DNA from 3 places in the Sphingobium chungangianum genome. Region 1 is predicted to be linked to each of the others. Evidence: riboswitches for the same ligand, from Rfam matches in the RefSeq annotation. Region 1 holds a riboswitch; each other region holds the start of a gene.
What was found. A riboswitch is a leader RNA that binds a small molecule or an ion and turns the genes downstream of it on or off. The one in region 1 is predicted to bind cobalamin.
Positions count from the first base shown of each region.

Region 2: linked by a shared signal. The riboswitch ahead of ACWNC0_RS09140 (TonB-dependent receptor plug domain-containing protein) and the one ahead of ACWNC0_RS04085 (TonB-dependent receptor) in region 1 are both predicted to bind cobalamin.
Region 3: linked by a shared signal. The riboswitch ahead of ACWNC0_RS00535 (cobalamin biosynthesis protein CobG) and the one ahead of ACWNC0_RS04085 (TonB-dependent receptor) in region 1 are both predicted to bind cobalamin.

Region 1 is NZ_CDRNIV010000002.1:888,558-896,201, reverse strand. It holds gene ACWNC0_RS04110 (helicase HerA domain-containing protein) at 1-206, shown strand, start outside; gene ACWNC0_RS04105 (low molecular weight protein-tyrosine-phosphatase) at 203-664, shown strand; gene ACWNC0_RS04100 (malate synthase G) at 884-2,986, opposite strand; gene ACWNC0_RS04095 (LysR family transcriptional regulator) at 3,097-3,990, shown strand; gene ACWNC0_RS04090 (hypothetical protein) at 4,175-4,354, shown strand; cobalamin riboswitch at 4,566-4,812, shown strand; gene ACWNC0_RS04085 (TonB-dependent receptor) at 5,032-7,011, shown strand; gene ACWNC0_RS04080 (hypothetical protein) at 7,243-7,485, shown strand; gene ACWNC0_RS04075 (MaoC family dehydratase) at 7,524-7,644, opposite strand, start outside.
Region 2 is NZ_CDRNIV010000006.1:455,615-463,258, reverse strand. It holds gene ACWNC0_RS09150 (FecCD family ABC transporter permease) at 1-7, opposite strand, end outside; gene ACWNC0_RS09145 (ABC transporter substrate-binding protein) at 139-975, shown strand; gene ACWNC0_RS09140 (TonB-dependent receptor plug domain-containing protein) at 1,012-2,871, opposite strand; cobalamin riboswitch at 3,043-3,290, opposite strand; gene mobA (molybdenum cofactor guanylyltransferase) at 3,333-3,869, shown strand; gene cobA (uroporphyrinogen-III C-methyltransferase) at 3,954-4,736, opposite strand; gene ACWNC0_RS09125 (molybdopterin-dependent oxidoreductase) at 4,723-7,335, opposite strand; gene nirD (nitrite reductase small subunit NirD) at 7,460-7,644, opposite strand, start outside.
Region 3 is NZ_CDRNIV010000002.1:64,994-72,637, forward strand. It holds gene ACWNC0_RS00515 (cobalt-precorrin-6A reductase) at 1-283, shown strand, start outside; gene cobJ (precorrin-3B C(17)-methyltransferase) at 259-1,008, opposite strand; gene cobI (precorrin-2 C(20)-methyltransferase) at 1,005-1,727, opposite strand; gene ACWNC0_RS00530 (precorrin-8X methylmutase) at 1,724-2,353, opposite strand; gene ACWNC0_RS00535 (cobalamin biosynthesis protein CobG) at 2,353-3,468, opposite strand; cobalamin riboswitch at 3,627-3,851, opposite strand; gene ACWNC0_RS00540 (alpha/beta fold hydrolase) at 3,984-4,838, shown strand; gene bluB (5,6-dimethylbenzimidazole synthase) at 4,952-5,590, opposite strand; gene cobO (cob(I)yrinic acid a,c-diamide adenosyltransferase) at 5,590-6,195, opposite strand; gene cobN (cobaltochelatase subunit CobN) at 6,192-7,644, opposite strand, start outside.

The DNA of each region.
Region 1 (7,644 bases):
TCGCCCGCGCCGCGATGCAGGGCCTGCCTTGCCCGGACGACACAGCCCTCGCCCGCGCCTATGGCACCAGTTCGCCGGGCCGCGTCCGCCGCCTCATCGACTATATGGAAAAGATCGGCGTCATCGTCGCCCGCACCGACTTTGGCGGTCGCCGCTCGATCGGTGTACCGCAACTCGGCCTCTCGACGGCAGCAGCGGAAGGATGAGCGTCTCCATCCTCTTCGTCTGCCTCGGCAACATCTGCCGCTCACCGCTGGCCGAAGCCGCCCTACGCGCCGAAGCCGAAAAGGCTGGCCTACCCATCAAGGTCGATTCAGCAGGAACCGGCGACTGGCACGTAGACTGTCCGCCCGACAGCCGCGCCCAGGCGGTAGCCCTACGCAACGGCATCGACATATCCACCTATCGCGGCCGTCAGGTCTCGGTCCAAGACTTCCACAGCTTCGACCACATCTTCGCCCTCGATGCGGAAAACCTCAAAAACCTCCGCAGCATCCGCCCGTCAAATGGCACCGCCGACCTCCGCCTCCTCATGGACCTGATCCCCGGTCGCGAAGGCACCAGCGTCACCGACCCCTATTTCGGCGAGGATGAAGGCTTCGATGAGACATGGGAGGATGTCACAAGGGCAGCCCGCGCCCTGATCAAACACCTCCAAGGCTAATTTTCACGCGGAGACGCGGAGGCAAACCGGCCCGCGCGGCGCATCCGTCAAAAACGTCGCATCCAACGCGAAGCCAGTAAGACGCACCTGCTCCCGTCACACGCACCCTCTCCGCGTCTCCGCGTGAAATAATCTTCGCGCAGAGGCGCAGAGCAACACCAGCGCAAAACCCTCTGCGCCTCTGCGCCTCTGCGCGAAAACCAAAACCCGAACGGCTGTTCAAGCAGGCATCTTCACCCGCGCCCGATAGGCGTGCAGCAGCGGCTCGGTATAACCGTTAGGCTGCACCACGCCCTCGAACACCAGCGCCCGCGCCGCCTGAAACGCCAGACTGCTTTCCTCCCGCCCGCTCATCGGTTGGTACAGCGGATCGCCCGCATTCTGCGCATCGACCTTCGCCGCCATCCGCCGCAGCGCCGCGTCAACCTCGTCAGCCGAACACACCCCATGCAACAGCCAATTGGCGATATGCTGCGAAGAAATCCGCAACGTCGCCCGGTCCTCCATCAGCCCCACATCATGAATGTCGGGCACCTTGGAACAGCCGACGCCCTGATCCACCCAGCGCACGACATAGCCCAATATCCCCTGCGCATTATTGTCCAGCTCATCGCGAACATCCTGCGCCGACCAGTTCACCCCCGCCGCCAATGGGATCGTCAGCAGCGCGTCCAGCCCACCAACCGCTTCAGCCTTCCGCTCCTCCTGCCGGGCAAAAACATCGACCGCATGATAGTGCGTCGCGTGCAAAGTCGCGGCAGTCGGCGAAGGCACCCAGGCCGTATTCGCCCCCGTCATCGGGTGCCCGATCTTCTGCTCCAGCATATCGGCCATCCGGTCCGGCGCCGCCCACATGCCCTTGCCGATCTGCGCCCTGCCCGACAGCCCGCAGGCAAGCCCGATCTGCACATTGCGATCTTCATAAGCCTTGATCCACGCCGCGCTCTTCATCTCGCCCTTGCGGATCATCGGCCCCGCGCGCATCGACGTATGGATTTCGTCCCCCGTGCGATCCAGAAAGCCGGTATTGATGAACACGATCCGGTCCCGCACCGCATGGATACAGGCGGCGAGGTTTGCCGAAGTCCGCCGCTCCTCATCCATCACGCCAACCTTCAGCTGATGCCGCTCCAGCCCCAGTAAATCTTCGATCGCATCGAACAGCTCGTTGGTGAAGGCGACCTCTTCCGGCCCGTGCATCTTGGGCTTCACGATATAGATGCTGCCCGCCCGGCTATTGACGAAACGCCCGTTCCGCCGAATGTCGTGCAGGGCGATCAGGCTGGTAACGATCCCATCCAATATCCCTTCCGGCGCCTCGTTCCCATTGGACAGCCGCACCGCAGGCGTCGTCATCAAATGCCCGACATTGCGCACGAACAGCAAAGACCGTCCCGGCAAGGTCAACGCACTTCCATCAGGCGCGACATAGGAACGGTCCCCACTCAACCGCCGCGTCATCATCGCGCCATTCTTCTCGAAACTGTCCTCCAGATCGCCCTTCATCAGGCCGAGCCAGTTGGCATAGGCCGCGACCTTGTCCGCAGCATCCACTGCCGCAACGGAATCCTCCAGATCGCAAATGGTGGACAGCGCCGATTCCAGCACAACGTCCGCCAGATGCGCCGGGTCATCCCGCCCGATCGGATGGCCTGCGTCGATCACCAGCTCAATATGCAGCCCGTTGTTACGAAGCAGGATGTTATCCCCTGCCCGTCCGGCAAGTTGCGCGGGGTCGCGCAAGACCGGCGTGCCACCCGCCCAATCCGCCCAACTTCCCTCCGTCAGAGGAACCGCCCGATCCAGAAACGCCTTGGCCCACGCAATCACCTGTGCGCCGCGCGCCGGATCATAGCCCTTGCCCGCCGCCGCGCCGGGGATCGCATCGGTCCCGTACAGCGCATCATAAAGGCTGCCCCAACGGGCATTGGCCGCGTTCAACAGGAACCGCGCATTGAGTATAGGCACCACCAACTGCGGCCCCGCCAAGGTCGCCAGCTCTGCATCCACCCGACCCGACCCGATGGAAAAAGGCGCGGGTTCCTGCACCAGATAGCCGATCTGGGTCAGGAAAGCCCGATAAGCATCCGCATCAAAGGGCCGCCCCGCTTGCTCGCCATGCCAGCTGTCGATCTGCGCCTGAATAGCATCGCGCTTTTCCAGCAGAGCCGCATTAAGCGGCGCAAACCGCGTGAAAATCGCAGACACGCCCTGCCAAAATGCCTCCGCCGCGATCCCCGTCCCGGGCAGGACTTCCCCGTCGATAAAGCGCGCCAGCTCGGCGGCAACCATCAGGCCCGATTTCTCGATCATGCCGTCCATGGGCAGTTCTCCATCCAAAATACTGTGACGAAAGCCTATAGACCCCTCTCCATCCTCGCACTAGACAACAAGAACTCAAAGCATCTGTTCCTCACAGGAAAAGATCATCGATGGATCCCGATTATCTTCTCTTCGCCCGCGCGGTGGATGCAGGCAGCCTTTCGGCGGCAGGCCGCATATTGAACATCTCGCCTGCCATGATGTCGAAACGCATCTCCCGGTTGGAGGCGCGCCTCGGCGTCCGCCTCATCCATCGCACCACGCGCCGCCTTGCCCTGACGGAGGAAGGCGCCAGCCTGCATCGCGACCTGGTCGCCATCCTCGACGCCATCCATCAGGCGGAGCAACGCGTCACCAGTCGGCACCGGAGCGCGTCCGGGCGGCTGCGCATTTCGGCTCCCACCTCCTTCGGCCGCCTGCATGTGGCGCCCCATGTCGGCCGCTTCCTGGACCTCCATCCGCGCGTCGATCTCGAACTCAACCTGTCCGACGCCTATGAAGACCTGCTCACCGAGCGCATCGACGTGGCAATCCGCATCACCAGCGACATTCCTCTCCATCTGGAGGGACATCATCTCGCCACCAACCGCCGCATCCTCTGCGCCAGCCCCGCCTATCTTGCCGCGCATAGCATTCCGGACAAGATCGCCGACCTCCCCCGCCACCGCCTGCTCGCGGCCGATGGACAATTGCCATGGCGGCTGGTGAATGGCCGCGCGCGCAAGCTGATCGATGGCCAAAGCCATGTCCGCACCAACAGCAGCGAAATCGTGCGCGAACTCGCCCTTACCGGGGTCGGGATCGCCTTGCGCTCGCTCTGGGACGTGGGCGACCTGATCGCGGAAGGCAGCCTCGTCCGCGTCCTCGATAGCTGGGAAGGCCCCGCTGACCTTGCCGTTCACGCCGTCCACCCCCGCGCCGCAGGTCGTCCCGCCGCCGTAGACGCCTTCATCGGCTTCTTGCGCGACACCTTCCGCGATGCATCGTGGAACCGGGGCGGCTGATAGCAAGAAGCCCCTTAGCGCCATCCGCTCAACTGCTTGAAAAGCGCAGAAATCCCTTCCTGAAATCATTTGCAAGCAGGCTGTCAAAAAACAGAAGCTTTCCGGCGTTAACCTGCGTAATGGCAGCGGGAAACAGGCCGATGTTATCGTTCGAGCCATAAGAAATTGAGAGAGGATAAGGGCCATGCGCCCCAATGACGCATCACATTTTTCCGCCTGCGCCGCCCAGGAAGCGCGGCAGGCCAGGGAAGCCCGCCTTCGCGGCGCAGACCAGGCCACCATCGCCCTCCACAATGAACGCGCCGTCCGCTACCAAGCCATGGCGTTGCGCCTCCAGCGAGAGCGTGGCGCGACGCTGAACTGATTGCCAGACCCCATCCCCTCTCCCCTTCAGGGGAGAGGGTGCCGAGCATAGCGAAGGCGGGAGAGGGGAACGCAAAGCACGACCGCCGCTCCCCTCTCCCCAACCCTCTCCCCTGAAGGGGAGAGGGAGCAAGTTACCTCACCCCACCCCCCTACCCACCCCCCTTGCCCTACCCCCACAGCTCCGCTATCCCCCCGTCACCCGGGCAACCCCCGGGCATGATCGCGCCGGTGCCTCGAAAGAGGCTTAAAAGGGAACATGGTAAAGGAGGCATCCGCCTCCCCAAGCCAAGGCTGTCCCTGCAACTGTAAGCGGCGAGCGCGATGCACATCGCCCCACCTCATAGGCGGGATGGGGCAAGTCACTGGGCCGGACGCTAAATCCTGCGAGGCCCGGGAAGGCCGTGCATCAAGCGATGACCCGCGAGCCAGGAGACCTGCCAGCGTCTGGTCGCTCTTGCCTTGGTCCAGGGGATGGCCGCGGCACGGTAGTTTCCGTCTGAGCGACGAACGAGCGGCGAGAGGCCGCTTCGGTGACGCTGGCGGTCGCCTTGGGGGCGTCCGGCCGTCGGCGCGCGCCGGTCGCCGTCTGGCGGCAGGTCTCTCGCCGAGTGTCGCCAGACGCCCGGAGTGCATCAAGTGAAACTACCCAATCAACTCCACCGCGCTGCCTGCGCGCTGACCGCCACGCTCCTCCCATTCCCCGCCTTCGCTGCCGATGCGAATGACGCGGGCGAGGATGCGAACACCATCGTCGTCTTCGGCCGGGGAGAGGACAAGGTCGGCACCGCTCATGCGGCAAGCGAGGGCAGCGTCGGCGGCGCGGACCTTCTCGTCCGTCCGCTGCTCCGCGTCGCTGAACTGCTCGAAGCGGTGCCGGGTCTGGTCGCCGCCCAGCATTCGGGCAGCGGCAAGGCCAATCAATATTTCCTGCGCGGCTTCAATCTCGACCATGGGTCGGACTTCACCACCTATATCGACGGGGTTCAGATGAACTTCCGCACCCATGGCCACGGCCAGGGCTATCTCGACCTCAACGGACTCATCCCCGAAATCATCGCGCGGGAGGATTTTCGCAAAGGCCCCTATCGCGCCGATGGCGGCGACTTCGCGCTCGCGGGCGCGGCCTATATGACCACGATCGACGGCTATGACCGTCCATGGGTCGCGGCGGAGGGCGGCTCCTTCGGCTGGCGCAGGCTGGCGGCGGGCGGCACGGTAAAGGCGGGCGCAGGCAATCTCACCCTCGTCGCCCAGGCCAAGGCTTATGACGGCCCGTGGCAGGAGGCCGAACATCTGCGCCACTATGCAGGTTTCGCCAAATATACGCTTCCCGCCGGGGCCGGTAAGATCGACGCCACGCTCCACGCCTATCGCGCGACATGGCGCCCGACCGAGCAGATACCCGAACGGATCATCGGCACGCCGCTCTGCCCCGATGTCTTCTGTTCGCCCGATCCTTCCGCGCGCGGGGAAACGACGCGCATCATCGGCAACATCGCTACCATCCAGCCGACATGGCGCACCAATCTCTACGCGCAATTCTATGACTGGACGATGTTCTCCAACCCCACCTACACCGATCCCGACGGCACCAGCGCGCAGATCGAGCAGTTCGACCGCCGCTGGGTATTGGGCTTCACCGGCGAAAAGCGTTGGGACATCGCCCCGGCACTGCAACTGAAGCTCGGCACGGAAAATCGCTATGACGCGATCGGCAATGTCGGCGTCAATCGCACGTCGAACCGCGCCTTCCTATCCTCGCTCGGCCGCTATCGCGTAAAGCAGGGTTCAGCAGCCCTTTATGGCGAAGCGACCGTCACGCCGCTGCCGGGCTTGCGAGTCACTGGCGGCCTGCGCGGCGACTATTATCATTACGACGTCCGCGCCCGCGACGCCGTCGCCGCCGCGCTAGGCGAAGGCAGCGGATCGGACACGCTCGTCTCTCCCAAGGCGTCGGCGGCCTGGGCAATCACGCCGCATGTCGAACTTTATGCCAATTGGGGCCGGGGCTTTCATTCCAACGATGCGCGCGGCGCGGTCAATGTCGACACGCCTGTCCCGATGCTCGTGCGCGGCACGGGCAAGGAATTGGGCGGCCGCCTGCAACTACCCGGCTTCACCTTCACCGCGACCTATTGGTGGCTGAATGTCGGCAGCGAGTTGCGTTTCGTCGGCGACTCAAATGCGGTCGAACCCAGCGGAGCCAGCCGCCGCCACGGCTATGAGCTTGTCGCCTTCTGGCGCCCGCTCCCCTGGCTCGCCTTCGACGGCAATTACACCGCCAGCCACAGCCGCTATACCAATGGCGACCATATTCCCAACGCCTTCAAAAATGCCGCGTCCGCTGGCGCGGCCATCGTGCTTGACCCATGGGAAGCCAGCATCCGCGTCCGCCACCTTGGCCCCTCGCCGCTGATCGAGGACAATAGCGTGCGCGATTCCGGCAGCACAATCGTCAACGCCCGCGCCGCCTGGAAAGGCAAGCGGGTGCAAGTCTATGCCGAACTGCTCAACATCCTTGGCAGCGGGGACAAGGACATCGCTTATTATTACGAGTCCTACCTTCCCGCCGCAGATGCGGAGCCTGTCGAAGGGAGGCTAAGCCGCGTGGTCGAACCGCGAACGGTGAGAGGCGGCATCAAGTTCAGCTTCTGATGCTGGGGAAGGCCGCATCTACAAAGAGCCTGCGGCCTTCCCAATCAATGGCTTACATAATGAACGGCGATGTTCATAAAGTAAAAGTGGATAGGGCAACGGTCAAACTACAATAGAATACATGTTAAATACCCGTGGAAATTTTGAGACGTAGTTGACGTCTTTTCGCCGCTATGCAATTTTCCCCCTCGGCAATCTGGACAAAGAATCAGTAGCCTGGAGAGGATGCCAATGAAGCACGCACCATTAAGGGGCGCCGTTTTTCACGCGATATTGCGTGACTGCCTGGAAGCACAGCGCGCCCCCAAGGAAACAGAAATACAACTGATCGCCTGCAAGATATGGCAGGACAGTTTCGCGGCGATCACGCACAAGAACTGGCACGACCTCGTACCGGGCGGCGAGGAGTATGAATACACCATCAACGCCGCGCGCATGGCCTTCGGCCTACACGCGACCAACACCGCCGCCTGAATGGATAGCCCAATCCGCTTACTCCGACGATTGCCGGATCAAAGCTGGAACTGGGTTATCCATTCGCAGATTAGCGCGGGCTTGCTCTCGCCTTCTATCTCTACCGTTGCTTCGGTGGTCAGCTGAATCTGCCCCGGCCGCTTTTCGACGATCTCCAGC
Region 2 (7,644 bases), on a different contig from region 1:
CGCTCATGGCTTGCTTCTCCGCTGCTGCCCGGTAGAGCAGGTCACCTCCGTGCTCCTGCGAAGGCAGGAGCCCAGTCTAGACGGTCTCAACTGGGCTCCTGCCTTCGCAGGAGCACTGAACGTCCAGGAGGCGAGTTGATGCGCAGAAAGATCATCGCGGCACTGCTGGCGTTCAGCCTGACCGGCGCTGCGCCCTCGCCGCCCAAGCGTATCGTGTCGCTCAACACCTGTTCCGACCAATATGTGCTGACGCTCGCCGATCCGGGGCAGATCGCAGCCTTGAGCCCCTATGGGCATGATCCGGAACTGTCGGCGGCGGTAGCCAAGGCGCGGCGCTTTCCAGTGCTGAAACGCCCGGCCGAAGAGGTGCTGGCCTTGCGTCCCGATTTGGTGATCGGCTTTCCCGATGGCGCTGGCGGCGTTGTCGGCGCGCCGGATGGGCGATGGCGCAAGCTCGGGCTGGCGAGCGCGGACAGTTTTGCCGCCATCCGCGACCAGATCCGGCAGGTGGCGGCCGTTGTCGGCCATCCCGCGCGGGGCGAGGCGATGATCGCGGGCATGGAGCGCGACCTTGCCGCCCTGCCCCGGTCCCGGCGCGGCGGCGTGGCGGCCTATTATCAGCGGCGCGGATATATGACCGGGACCGGCACTTTGGTCGATGAACTGATCCGGCGCGCAGGCCTCACCAATCTGGCTGCGAAACTTGGCAAGCCAGCGCTGGCGCAGGTGCCGCTGGAGGAGATGATCGCGGCCAGGCCCGACTATCTGATTGTGGAAGAAGGCAGCGAAAAGGTCGTCGATCAGGGGACGGAAATGCTGCACCACCCGGTGCTGCGATCCATCCCCCGCATCCACGTACCGCAAGCGTGGACCGTGTGCGGCGGCCCCGCCTATGTGCAGGCCGCGCGCAGCATCGTGGCGCAGGCGGACGCCGCAAAAGGCAGGGTGCAGCCAAAGGCCGCGCCCCTGCGATGAAGGGGGGCAGTCGCCCACCCCCTTCACCTTCTACCGTCAGAAGCGGACACGCACGCCGCCATAGGCCGACCGGCCGTAGGTGCCATAACCATAGGCGGTGGCGTATTCCTGATCGAACAGATTGTCGATGCGACCATAGATTTCGAGCCTTTCCGTGATCGGGAAGGACGCGCGGATATCCGTTACCGCATAGCCGTCAATCTGCACCCGGTTGCGGGTCACGGGGTCGAGATCGACGCTGTCGCTGACCATCGTCACGGTTGCCCCGGTCGACAGGCCGAAGAACCAGGCATAATCGACCGATGCGCTGACGGCGTTAGCGGCGCGGCGCAGCAGGCGCTCGCCAAAGGCCGCGCTGCCCGGCGAACGATCACGCGCATCGACATAGCTATAGGCGGCGGTGAAGGTCAGTGCATCGACCGGACGCAGCGTCAGCGTCGTTTCCACGCCCTTGGCGCGGGTGCGATCCAGATTGCCATAGGTGAAGGTCGTATTGTCGTAATTCAGCTGGTCCCGCGTGTCGCGCCAGAATCCGGTGACGGACAGCACCGCCCGGTCGCTCCCCAGATTCTGGTCGAAGCCGATGTCGTAGCTCTTCGAACGCTCGGGCTTCAGGTTCGGATTGCCGCTGAATGTATCGTAAAGCTGATAGAGCGACGGCGCCTTGAAGCCCTCCCCGTAGCTCAGGCGGAAATTGGTCGCGCCACCATTGGGCGTGTAGTTGGCGTTCGCGCCGAACGTCGTCGCGCCGCCGAACTGGCTGTGATCGTCATGACGCACCCCTGCTGTCATGGACAGGCCCGCTACCGGCTTTACCACGGCCAGCGCATAGATGCTGTCGATGTTGGCGCGGTGGCTTTCCTGCGAACCGAAGCCGAAAAACTCATAATCGGGCCGCTCATGTTCATAGCCGAGCAGCAGCTTCACGTCATCGATGGGCTGATAGACGCCTTCATATTCGAAGCGCAGGTTCGTCCCGGAATAGCCGAAGTCCGGGGCGTTGCCGCGCACGAAATAATAATCGCGATCCTGCTGATACCAGGTAACGGCCGCCCGGTTGGTCAGCTTGCCGTCGAACAGCGCCAAATTCACGCCCGCATAGCCGATATATTGATTGGACTTCGCGACGTCGGGGCTGTCGGCCGGCGTGCCAAAGAAGCTGTCATAGTCGAGATCGCCGTTGATATAATAGCCGCGCAGGTCGAGGCTCAGATCATCGGTGAAGTCGATCTTCAGCCGGGCATTGCCAGTGATATTTTCATAGCCATCCTTTTCCGCGCCACCGAAATCGGAAGAGACAGCGGAGATGCCATCGGTGCGGAAATAGGCGAGGCCCACGCCGCCCGACAATATGCCGCTGGTGCCCGATACATCCGCCTTCGCATTCAGCGTATCGGCATAGCCATAATCGACCGACGCCTTGCCGCCGAACCCTTCGCTTGGGATACCGGTCATGATGTTGACGACGCCGCCGATCGCCTGGCTGCCATAGGCAATGGAGTTGGAACCGCGCAGCACCTCGATCCGGCGGATGTTGCCGACAAGCAAATTGCCGAAATCATATTGATCGCCGATGCCGCTCGGGTCGTTGACCTTCACGCCGTCGATCAGCACCAGCGTCTGCGTCGTTTCGGCGCCACGCACCGACACGCTGGTGACGTTGCCCAGGCTGCCGGTGCGGTTGAAGCGGATGCCGGGGGTGGTGATCAGCAGGTCCACGACGCTGACATTCTGGCGCGTTTCAATCGTCTTTTCGTCGATCACGGTCACCGCCTGCCCGACTTCATCGGTAGGCTGTTCGATGCCGAGCGCGGTGACGACGATCTCGCCCGAATCTTCGGCGAGAGCGGGGGTGGCGGCGAGGAGCGCCAGCAGTGAAATTCCGGTCCTGATCATATGTCTGTCTTCCCTGAGCGCCATGCGACATGAGCCCAGGGCCTGCCGCATGAGCGGCCGGTGCGCGGGAAGAAGAGACGCCAGCCCCGTCACGCGCACCGATGCGGCCCTGCGCCGCTTCGTCGCTCAGACGGAAAACACCGTGCCCGGACCTATCCCTGGACCCAAGGCAAGAGCGACCATGCGCCGGTAGGTTTCCTGGCTCGCGGGTCGTCGCGGTGATGCACGCCTTCCCGGACTTTTGGTCCAGTGGCTGGTCCCCCTCGCCTTCCCCTTTGAAGGCATGCGGGTTTCCCTGTGCATCGCGCTCGCCGCTTACAGTTGCAGGGACAGCCGCGGAGTTGGACGGTGATCCCGTCCGCACCGCATTCCCTTTCCGGCGCGATCTTCTTTCGCGAACGGTTGCCCGTTCACGCGGCGCGCCATAGGGGAAAGTGAGGCTATTGCCAAGGAGTGGATCGATGCGATTGCTGGGCGCGATACTGGCCGGGGGACGATCGAGCCGGTTCGGGAGCGACAAGGCGATGGCGCTAATGCCGGACGGGCGCACGTTGATGGAGCATGCCGTGGCAGCGATCGCGCCGCAGGTGGAGGCGGTGGTGGTTTGCGGTCGGAGCGTCGAGGGATTGACGGGGCTGGCGGATCGGCCTGCGTCGGACATGGGGCCGCTGGGGGGGCTGAACGCGGCGCTGCATCATGCGCGAGATCAGGGCTATGACGCGGTGCTGACGACGGGGTGCGACATGCCCGTTTATCCGGCGGCGCTGGTGGAGGCGCTTGTGGGTTACAGTGGGGCGGTGCTGAAAGGGCAGCAGCTTGCGGGCTTCTGGCCTGCGTCGCTCGCGGACGAACTGGACGCGCATCTGGCGGAAGAGAATAATCGGTCGATCTTCGGGTGGATCGAGCGGGTGGGCGCGCGGGTGGTGGAGCGGCCGGAACTGGTGCTGCCGAATATCAATCGGCCGGAGGATCTGGCGCGCTGGCGCGAGCCGAACTGAACTTGCCGAAGCCCCCTCCCTTCCTTCCAACTAAGTTCGGGGGCGTTCGGCAAGCTCAGGGCAAAAGTTGCAAAGAGCCGGTCTTCAAAGCTGAAGAGCGACGCTGGCTGCAACCCCTACAGGCATGGACGTTCCCGCCACCGCTTCACCAATCAGCAGCAGGGTCGGGTCTTCATCGCTGATCGTGGCGACCAGAAAGGCAAGCGCGGACAGCTTGCCCCGGATCAGGCGTTCGGTGGGGAGCGAGACGTTCACCGCCACCATCACCGGCGTTTCGGGATCGCGTCCGGCGGCGATCAACTGGCGGCTGATCTCTCCAGCGGCGGCGCGGCCCATATAGATGCCGAGCGTGCCGCCGGGACGGGCCAGCGCTTCCCAGTCGAGCTTGAGCGGCTCACCGGCTTTCAAATGCGCCGTCACCAGCGTCAGGCCGCGCGCCTTGCCGCGCAGGGTGAGCGAGGCGCTGCCGCTCGCCGCCGCCGCGCTGGCGGTGGTGATGCCGGGGCAAATGCGGAAGCGGATGCCGTCGGCGGCCAGATGCTCCATCTCTTCGGACGAGCGGCCGAAGACCGAGGGGTCGCCACCTTTGAGGCGCACGACGCGCTTGCCTGCCTTGGCGGCGGCGAGGAGCAGGTCGTTGATGCTCTCCTGCGCCTTGCTGTGGCGGCCGGAGCGTTTGCCGACGCTGATCCGCTCGACGCCCTCAGGGATCAGGTCGAGTACGCCGGGGCCGACGAGCGCGTCGTAGAAGACGATCTCCGCCGCGGCGATCAGCTTTTCAGCCTTGCGGGTGAGGAGGTCCGGGTCGCCGGGGCCTGCGCCGACCAGCCAGACTTCACCGGGAGCGATCAATTCATTCGGCTGCATGAAGGGCCTCCTGCGGAATTTGGGCGAGGATGTTGGCGAGCGCGGGACGGCAGGACCCGCAATTGGTGCCCGCGCCGATCGCCTTGCCGATGGCGGGAACGTCGACCAGGCTCTGGTCGCGGATGGCGGCAACGATCTGGTTGAGGCCGATGTCGAAGCAGACGCAGATGGTCGGCCCCTTGTCGGGCTGGTTGCCGGGACCGCGCGCGGCGAGGACGGAGGCGCCCACCTCTTCGGCTTCGAGCTGGCCGATGAGCCAGTCGCGCGAGGGGAGCAGGCCGGTGCGGGTGACGAAGAGGACCGCCGCCAGCCTGCCTTCGCGGATGATGGCGATGCGGCGGGTGCCGCGTGTCATGTCGACGGCTTCGACGCGGTCGCCCTTGGGCAGGCAGGCTTCAAGGCGCGTGGGATCGCCATTGCCCGCGACTTCGTAGAGCGCGCCGCCCGGAACGGTGACCTTCGTGGCCCAGAGACAGGGGACCTTGGCGGGCTGTTCACCGCGCAGGATGAGGAAGCCCTTCCATTCCGTCGCGACCTTTTCGATGCTGGCGGGCGTCGATTTGAAGCCGGGCTGGCCGGAATGCGGGTCAACCAGCGGGCGGGGCAGCAGGCCGGTACGGCCGCCGGTCGAGACTTGATCGGTCCAGTGGATCGGCGTGAAGATTTCGCCCACGCGCTGGCCTTCGCTGAACGCCACGCGGAAGATGCTGTTGCCCTGCGCGGTCTGGACCCGAGCGAGGTCGCCGTCGCAAATGCCCAGCTCCTCCGCATCCTTGGGGTGGATGTCGACCAGCGGTTCCTCGCGATGGCGGGCGAGCTTGGGCGACAGGCCGGTGCGGGTCATCGTGTGCCATTGGTCGCGGTAACGGCCGGTGTTGAGCGTCATCGACCACTGCTTGAGCGGCTCCTGAAGGTCCATCTGCTTGGTCAGCACCAACCGCGCCTTGCCGTCGGGGGTGGAGAAGCGGCCATCGGCAAAGGGCTTCTCACCACCCCAGCGGAAGGGCTCCATCGCTTCATAGGCGTCGTTGCCGATGGTGGCCTGGGCACGGAGGTTGAGCAGGCGCTGGCCGTCATTCTGATAGGCGGTCAGGCGGGCATGTTCGCGCCAGATGTCGGCGGGCCGGTCATAGGCGAAGGCGTTGCGCCAGCCCATGCGGCGGGCGACTTCCTTGACGATCCACCAGTCGGGCTTCGCCTCGCCGGGGAGCGCCATGAAGGGGCGCTGGCGGCTGATGGTGCGGTCGGAGTTGGTGACGGTGCCGTCCTTCTCGCCCCATCCGGCGGCGGGCAGGCGGACGTCGGCATGGACGCTGGTGTCGGTGTCGGCGATGATGTCCGACACAACGAGGAAGGGGACAGATTCCAACGCTTCACGGACGCGGTTCGCATCGGGGAGCGAGACGGCGGGGTTGGTCGCCATCACCCAGAGCGCCTTGACCCGGCCTTCGTTGATGGCGCGGAAGAGATCGACGGCTTTCAGGCCGGGCTTGGTCGCCATGTTCGGGGCGGCCCAGAAACGTCCCACCCGCTCAACATTTTCCGGCGCGAAGTCCATGTGGGCGGCGAGGGTCGAGGCAAGGCCACCGACTTCGCGGCCGCCCATAGCGTTGGGCTGGCCAGTGATCGAGAAGGGCGCGGCGCCCGGCTTGCCGATGCGGCGGGTGGCGAGGTGGACGTTGATGATCGCATTGACCTGATCGGTGCCGCGGATCGACTGATTGATGCCCTGGCTGAATAGGGTGACGGTGCGCGGCGTGGCGGCGAACAGCTTGAAAAACTGCTCCAGCAGCGCGGGCGCGATGTCGCAGGTCTTGGCGGTCGTCCAGAGGTCGTGGCCGGTGCGGATATGCTCCCAGAAGCCTTCCGGCGCGTTGACATGTTCGGCCATGAAGGCGGGATCGGTGATGCCTTCAGCGTCGCACCAAGCCAGCAGGCCGTTCATCAGCGCGACGTCGGTTCCGGGTTTCACCGGCAAATGCAGGTCCGCCCCTTCGCAGGTTTCGGTGCGGCGCGGGTCGATGACGACCAGCTTGGTGCCGCGTGCGGCGCGGGCGGCCTGAATGCGCTGATAGACGATCGGGTGGCACCAGGCAGTGTTGGAGCCGACGAGGACGATCAGGTCGGCTTCATCAAGGTCGCCATAGGTGGCGGGCACGATGTCCTCGCCAAAGGCACGGTTGTGACCGGCGACCGCGCTCGACATGCAGAGCCGCGAATTTGTGTCGATGTTGGACGTGCCGATGAAGCCCTTCATCAGCTTGTTGGCGACATAATAATCTTCGGTCAGCAGCTGGCCGGAGACGTAGAAGGCGACGCTGTCGGGGCCGTAGCGGTCGACAGTCTCGCGGAATTTCTTCGCGACCATGTCCAGCGACTTGTCCCAACTAGCGCGCTTGTTGCCGATCATCGGGTGCAGCAGGCGGCCGGTCAGGCCGACGGTTTCGCCCAGATGCGTGCCCTTGGAGCAGAGGCGCCCGCCATTGGCCGGGTGCGCTTCATCGCCCTTGATCGTGACCGACCGGGGTCCGGTCGGCGTGGCCGAAATGCCGCAACCGACGCCGCAATAGGCGCAGGTGGTGCGGATGGCCTCTGTCATGCTCTTACCTCTTCGTCCCGAGGAATAGGAATTGGGTGGAAGCGCTTGCCGCAAGGGATGGCCAACAAGACGCCCCCACCCGGGTCCCCGCCGTTGTGGCTAGGGACCGGAAGCTTGATGCTCGTCAGGCTGCCGCCTTCATCGCTGCCGGGCGAGCGATCAGGATGCGACCGCCCTCCTCTTTCACGGCGATGGTCGGCGTGCAGCCTTCGTCATTGCCCTGCGCCTCGCCCGTTTTCAGGGCGATGTTCCAGTTGTGCAGCGGACAGGCGACGCTGTGGCCATGGACGATGCCCTGGCTTAGCGGCC
Region 3 (7,644 bases), 820 kb from region 1:
TGCGCCCGATGCGCCGCCCGCGTTGCCGCGTCATCAGCTGACAGTGGATCGCGGCCCCTTCACGCTGGAGGGTGATCTCGCCCTGATGCGCGCGCACGGCATCGACTTGATCGTCGCCAAAAATGCCGGAGGCGCAGGCGCGCGCGCGAAGATCGACGCGGCACGGGCGCTCGGCTTGCCTGTCATCATGATCGACCGGCCGCCCATGCCACAGGCGCAATCCTTTCACGACCTCGCCGATGTGCTGGCGTGGATCGATCATTCGGCCCATCGCGGCGTGTAGAGGATCGGGCTGGTCGCGCGCTCGATAAGGCGGGTCCGGCTGGACCCCACGATCACCATCGTGCGCATGTCGGCCATATCGGCGCTAGCCTTACCCAGCGTGACGACCCGCAATTGCTCGTCCGGCGTCGATATAGCGCGCGCGAAGAGGATCAGCCGGTCGTCCCCACATTCCTCGCGCAATATGTCGAGCGCCCGCGCAAAGCCCTCCGGCCGCGCCTTCGACCGGGGATTGTAGAAGGCCATCGCGAAGTCGGCCTGCGCGGCGAGGCGCAGCCGCTGCTCGATCAACGCCCATGGCTTCAGATTATCCGATAGGTTGATCGCGCAAAAGTCATGACCCAGTGGCGCGCCCGCCCGCGCGGCTGCGGCCAGCATGGCGGTAATGCCGGGCAGGATGCGAATGTCGATCGCGCGCCACTCGCGCGGCCCTGCCTCCAACGCCTCGAACAGCGCCGACGCCATCGCGAACACGCCCGGATCGCCGGAGGATGCCACCACCACGCGCCTCCCCGCCGCCGCCATTTCCAACGCATGGGCGGCGCGATCCAGCTCGACCCGATTGTCCGACGCATGGCGAACCAAGCCGGGGCGATCCTCCACCCGCGCGACATAGGGCGCATAGCCGACCAGATCGGTCGCCTCGGCCAGCGCCAGCGTTACCTCAGGCGTCACCAGCGCGTCAGCGCCGGGGCCGAGCCCTGCTACCGCCACCCATCCGCTCATGGCCGCCGTCCCTGACCGTGGATCAGCAGGATGGAAAAATAGCTGGTGATCGCCTCTGCCTTGTTTAGCGGAGTGATCTTCTGATCTGCCATCGTCGCATATTCGACCAGCCAGGCGCAGTCCTGCTTGCCCGCCGCTTCGACCGCGCGGCGCAGCTTGGCCAGATTGCGGCCGATCTTCATGACGACCAGCGCATTGCTGTCATGGATGCGCCGGGCCAGTTCCTCTTCGGGCAGGGTCGCCATCAACACGGTCAGCACATCGTCGCCCCAGCTGATCGGGGTGCCGCTCGCGGTCCACGCGCCCGACATGCCGGTGATGCCGGGCACGATCCGCACGGGCGCTAGTGGCGACAGGCGGCTGTGCAGATGCATGAAGCTGCCGTAGAAAAAGGGATCGCCCTCGCACAGCACGACCACATCTTCGCCCGCCGCTGCCAGTCCATGCAGATGCGCGGTGCATTCGGCGTAGAAGGCGGAAAGGTGCTGATTATAGCGCGGGTCGCTAACCGGGATTTCGGTCGTCACCGGATATTCCATCGCATATTCGATGGCATCGGGACGCAGCAGCCCATCGACGATCTTCCGCGCATGACCCGCGCGGCCGGGCTTGCGGAAATAGGCGATGTGGCGTGCATTGCGGATCAGCCGGTCGGCCCGTACGCTCATCAGGTCCTGCGCGCCGGGGCCAAGGCCCACGCCATGAATGGTCCCGCTCATTCGGCTGCGCTCGCTAGCGCGTTGACGGCCGCGACGGTGATCGCGCTGCCGCCCAGCCGCCCTTCGACGATGCAGCATGGCACAGGCTGCGCCTCCCACAGCGCCGCCTTGGACTCCGCCGCGCCGACGAAACCGACCGGGCAGCCGATAATTGCCGCCGGGCGCGGGCATGCCGGGTCTTCCAGCATGTTGAGCAGGTGGAAAAGCGCGGTAGGGGCGTTGCCAATGGCGACGACAGCGCCCGCAAGATGTGGCCGCCACAGCTCCAGCGCTGCGGCCGACCGGGTATTGCTCATTTTTTGCGCGAGATCGGGTACCTGGCTGTCGTTTAAGGTACAGAGGATCGTGTTGCCTGCGGGCAACCTCGCGCGCGTGATCCCTTCCGACACCATCCGCGCGTCGCACAGGATCGGCGCACCCGCCTCCAGCGCCGCGATCGCGGCCGTAGCGAAGTCCGGCGAACAGCGGATATGCGGCGCGAGCCCGACCATGCCCGCGGCGTGGATCATGCGCACGGCAACCCGTTCCTCTTCGGCGCAAAAGCGATCCAGTACCGCCTCTGCCCGGATCATCTGGAAGGACTGGCGATAAATTTCCGCGGCGTTCGTTTCATAAAGATGCGGCATCACTGGGCTCCGAGAAGGGCTATGATCTGATCGGGCGACAGGCCCGTTTGCAGCGGTGGCGCGCCCGCGCGCGCATGGCGGGCAAGGTCGAAGCGCCCGTCCCGTCCGGTAAGCACGACCGCCGCCTGCGACGGCCGGGCGCAGCCTTTGGCGCATCCGGAAACATGGAGTTCCGGCACATGGGGAGAGAGGCGAGCGGCTAGGTCGCGAGTGGAAACGCTCGCCTGCGGACAGGCGGGAGCGCCCGGACAAGCATCGGCGGCAAGGCAGGGGTCGTCAGGGTCATCGGCAGGCGCGCTGCTGCCCTCAAGCACCAGCCCTCGCCAAGGCGTGATCCGCACAGCCTGCGTGTACTGCGCGATGGCGGCAAGCAGCGCTTTTGCCTCGATCCGGCCGAAGGGCGCGGCATGGAAAGGACCGGGCGCGGCAGCCAGCGCAGCGCGCCGTGAACGGGTAGGTGCCGGAAGCTCCGCCGCCATGAAGGGAAGGGGCGCCTCATGCCGCGCCATGCGCCCGGCCTGCAACCCTCCGCTCTCCACGAACCAGCGAGCCAAACGGATCAGCCCGTCCGCCGCGTCCGCCACATCGACCGGAATGCCATGACCTCGCCCGTCCGCTCGCAGGATCAACGCTCTGCTCGCCGACCGTTCGATCCGGAAGTCGGCTGGAATATCTTTCAGCACCGGCGCAGGCCCTGCATCGATGGCAAATCCGACCTTGGCTGGCAGGTCCGGCAGTTCATCAACGCGCGAGGCCAAGGCGGCGGCGATGACTGCGCTGTCGCCGTCGGCGACCCAATCCGGGTTAATCAACATCGGCAGCTGCCGATCCTGCCCGGAATCAGCATGCGCCACCCCTAATGCGACGAGCCTCCCCATCAACGCACCATGCTTCGCTTGCGTCACGCCCCTGATCTGCAAGGCCGCGCGATTGGTGACGTCTATGTGGCCGTTGCCGAAAGCAAGTGCCGCTTCGCACAACCCCACAGTCTGTGCGCGGGTCATCCGGCCCAGCGCCGGGCGCACCCGGACCAACAGCCCGTCGCCCGCCATCATCGGCCGCCATGCTGTCGGGCACCAGCCGCGCACGCCAGCTCGCGCTGCGTCACGCCGCATCAGCTCCTGCATTGCTCCTGCACTCCCGCACCAGCGCCACAACACACGGACGGCACGCACAGGCAGGCGGACAGGCCGCACGCCTGCACGGCCGTAGCCGCACGAAATTCGTCGCTCAAACGGAGAACCGAGCCGTGACCATCCCCTGGATCATGGCAAGAGCGACCTTTGCTCCGGCAGGTCTCCTGGCTTGCGGGTCACAGCTTGGCATGGGGCCTTCCCGGATCGCTCCAGTGGCTGGCCGCCCCATTCTCAGGGTCGGCCGGTCCATGCCTCGCTCGCCGCTCACAGTTGCAGGGACAGCCACGGATTAGGGAGGAAACCCTCCCGCACCGCGTTCCCATTTAAGCCCCTTGCGGGGCACCGGCGCGATCGATGAACCGGGACGAACCCGGCTCGACGCGCTTCATAGGAGGGATGCGGGCGAAAGGGAAGTGGCCAAGGACCGCTTCCTTGCGTCAACCCAATGTCACCGCTACGCCTTCATCAACGATTGTAGAATGGAGAGGAAAAAAATGAGCGATTTCAACTTCGAAGCGACCAGCCGCTTCCTGGAAACGGACAAGGGACGGCTCCATTATCATGAAGCCGGATCAGGTCCCGCGCTGCTGCTGCTCCACGGGTCCGGCCCCGGCGTGACCGGCTGGGCGAATTTTCAGGGTAACCTGCCCTTCTTCTCCCAGCATTTCCGCACCATCATCCTGGACGCGCCCGGTTATGGGAAAAGCGATCCCGTTGATGGCGATCCGGTGGGCGTGGCGCGCGACGCGGTTGTCGCCCTGATGGACGGCCTTGGCATCGACCGCGCCCATGTGGTCGGCAACAGCTATGGCGGCATCGTGGGCGGTCACCTCGCCGCTTCGCATCCCGATCGCGTGCTGCGCTACATCACGATTGGCGGGATCGGCTTCAACATCACCTCGACCTTCCCCAATGAAGGGCTGACCCGCCTCGTCGATTTTATCGAGGACCCGACGCGGGAAAACATCATCGCGTGGCTCGAATCCATGGTCTACGACAAATCGATCATCACCGACGAACTGATCGACATGCGTTACAAGGCGGCGCTGGAGCCGGTGACGATGGAAAGCAGCCGCAAAATGTACACGCGCGCAGCACTAGGTTTCATCGCCCAGTCGATGAGCGGGCCGGGCGTATCTCAGCGTATCGATTATCTGGGCAGGATTCAGGCGCCCACGCTGATCATGTGGGGCCGCGATGACAAGGTCAGCCCGCTCGACGGCGCGCTGTTGCCCATGCGCATCATCCCCAATGCGGAGTTGCATGTATTTCCGCGCTGCGGCCATTGGACGATGATCGAACACAAGGACCGGTTTGAAGCGCTGGCGCTGGATTTCTTGCGGGGGTGAAAAGGGGGCAACCCAACATCCGTTCGCCCTGAGCCTGTCGAAGGGCTTTTCTTTCCTGAAGAGAAGTGAAGGGCTTCGACAGGCTCAGCCCGAACGGAGGGAAGCTGGTCAAGTTACCGCCGCACCACCACCGAATGCCAATCCGTGCGCTCTTCCCAGCCCCGACGCTCCAATTCCGGCACATCCTCCTCGCTCACCGGTCGGCCAAGGCACAGCAGCCCCAGACACTCCCAGCCCGTCGGAATGTCCAGCATCGCGTCCACGCCTTCGGGCTGCATGATCGACACCCACCCCATCCCGATCCGCCGTGTCTGCGCCGCCAGCCAGAGCGTATGGACCGCCATCACACAGCTATAGCGCCGCGCCTCGGGCATGGTGACAGCGCCCAGATGATGGCCGGTTTCCGTCCCATCGTCGCAATAGACGGCGAACAGCACCGGCGCCTCACGCAGCCCATGCAGTTTCAGGCTGCGATAGAGCCGGTCCTGATCCCCATCATATTCCTTGCCCGCTTCCCTGACTTGGCGGTCGACATGGCAGGCCAGCCCCTCGCGCAACTCCGCCGTCTCGATCCGCACAAAGCGCCACGGCTGCGACAGGCCGACGGACGGCGCGCGATGCGCCATGCTGAGCAGCCATTCGACATCATTCTCATCGATCGGGTCGGTCCGGAAATGGCGAATATCCCGCCGCGCCCGGACCAGTGCCTCGAACTGCGCGCTGTCGATCGGGGTGATAGCGGGTCCGCTCATCAAAATTCGATCCCTGCCTGCGCCTTCACGCCGCTGCGGAAGGGATGCTTGACCAGTGTCATTTCCGTCACGAGATCGGCCGCCTCGATCAGAGCCTCGGGCGCGTTGCGGCCGGTGATAAGGACATGCTTCATCTCGCCCCTGCTCGCCACGGCCTCAAGCACCTCATCAACGGGCAGATAGTCGTAGCGCAGGACGATATTAAGCTCATCTGCCAGCACCATATCATAGGCGGGATCGGCGATCATCCGCTTTACCTCGTCCCACGCTTCACGGGCGAGCGCAATGTCGCGGGTCTTGTCCTGCGTGTTCCAGGTAAAGCCTTCGCCCATCGGCTTGAATGTGACATTGTCCGGAAACGCATCGAACACGACTTTTTCTCCGGTGGTCATCGCGCCCTTCACGAACTGGACCACGCCGACCTTCTTGCCATGACCGATGGCGCGCACGACCATGCCCAGCGCAGCGGTCGTCTTGCCCTTGCCCTTGCCGGTATGGACGATCAGCAGGCCCTTTTCCTGTGTCTTGGTCGCCATGATCTTGTCATGGGCGGCCTGCTTCTTCTTCATCTTCTCGGCATGTTGTTCGGGCGTGCGTTCGATCATGATGGGTCCTTCAGTTGGGCGAGGAGCATGGCGGCGCTGTTCGACCGTGGCCGCCACAGCCCCCGGTCCAGCGCTTCGTGGAGGCGCGCGGCGGTCTCGCGCAGCGCGGCGGGATTGACGTCGGCCATGAAGGCCCGCACCGCCTCATCCTCGATAAAGGCGGCGTGGACGGCGTCGAAATGATGGTCCTTCACGCCATGGGTCGTGGCGGCAAAGGCAAAGAGATAATCGACCGAAGCGGCAATCTCGAACGCGCCCTTATAGCCGTGGCGCATCATGCCCGTGATCCATTTGGGGTTGGTGACGCGCGCCCGCACCACCCGGCCGATCTCATCCTCCAGCGTCCGGACGACGGGGCGTTCGGGCCGACTATGGTCATTATGGTAGCTGAGCGGCGTCCGCCCCGACAGATGCTCGACAGCCGCCGCGATCCCGCCTTCGAACTGATAATAATCGTCGCTGTCGAGCAGATCATGCTCGCGATTATCCTGATTCTGGATGAGGGCGTCGGCCTCGGTTAGCCGCTGCGCGAACAATCCTCGCTCCGCATCCCCTTCGACCCCGCTGCCATAAGCATAGCCGCCCCAATCCAGATAGATGTTCGCAAGGTCCGATCGATCATGCCACAGTCGCTCGTCGATCATCGCCTGCAAGCCTGCACCATAAGCGCCCGGCTTCGATCCAAAAACGCGCGCCCCCGCGCGCCGCAGCGCCGCCTTCTCAGGCGTCCCCTCGGCAATCAGCGCCGCCGCCTCCGCCCGGTGACGAGCCGCAGCCGGATTGTCCTCATCGGGCTCATCCAGCGCCATCACGGCGCGCGCGGCGCTATCGATCAGGTCGATCTGTTCCGGGAAGGCGTCGCGGAAGAAGCCCGACACGCGTAGCGTCACATCCACGCGCGGCCGGTTCAGTTCGGCGATCGTCATCACCTCAAAGCCCACGACCCGCCCCGAAGCCCACTCCCATCGCGGCCGCACGCCCATCAAAGCCAGCGCCTGCGCGATGTCGTCGCCGCCCGTCCGCATGTTCGCCGTGCCCCAGGCCGACAGGGCAACGGAGCGGGGATAATCGCCCTCCCGCTGAAGATAATCCTGCACAATGAGGTCGGCGGATCGCTGGCCCAAATTCCAGGCGGCCACGGTCGGCACCGCGCGCGTATCGACCGAATAGAAGTTCCGCCCGGTCGGCAGCACATCGGGCCGCCCCCGCGTCGGCGCGCCGGACGGGCCGGGCAGCACGAACTTACCGTCGAGCGCCTGAAGCAGCGCAGCCTTCTCTGCCTCTCCGCAAGCATCCACGCGGGGACCAAGGTCGCTGCGTATCACCTCCAGAACGCGCCCGCTCGACGGCCCCGGCGCGGCCTCGCCCGTGTCGAGCAGCTGCATGGCATAGAGCTCCAGCCGCTCCACCGTATCGCCGGTGCTGCGCCATGCATCCTGCGCCACGCCT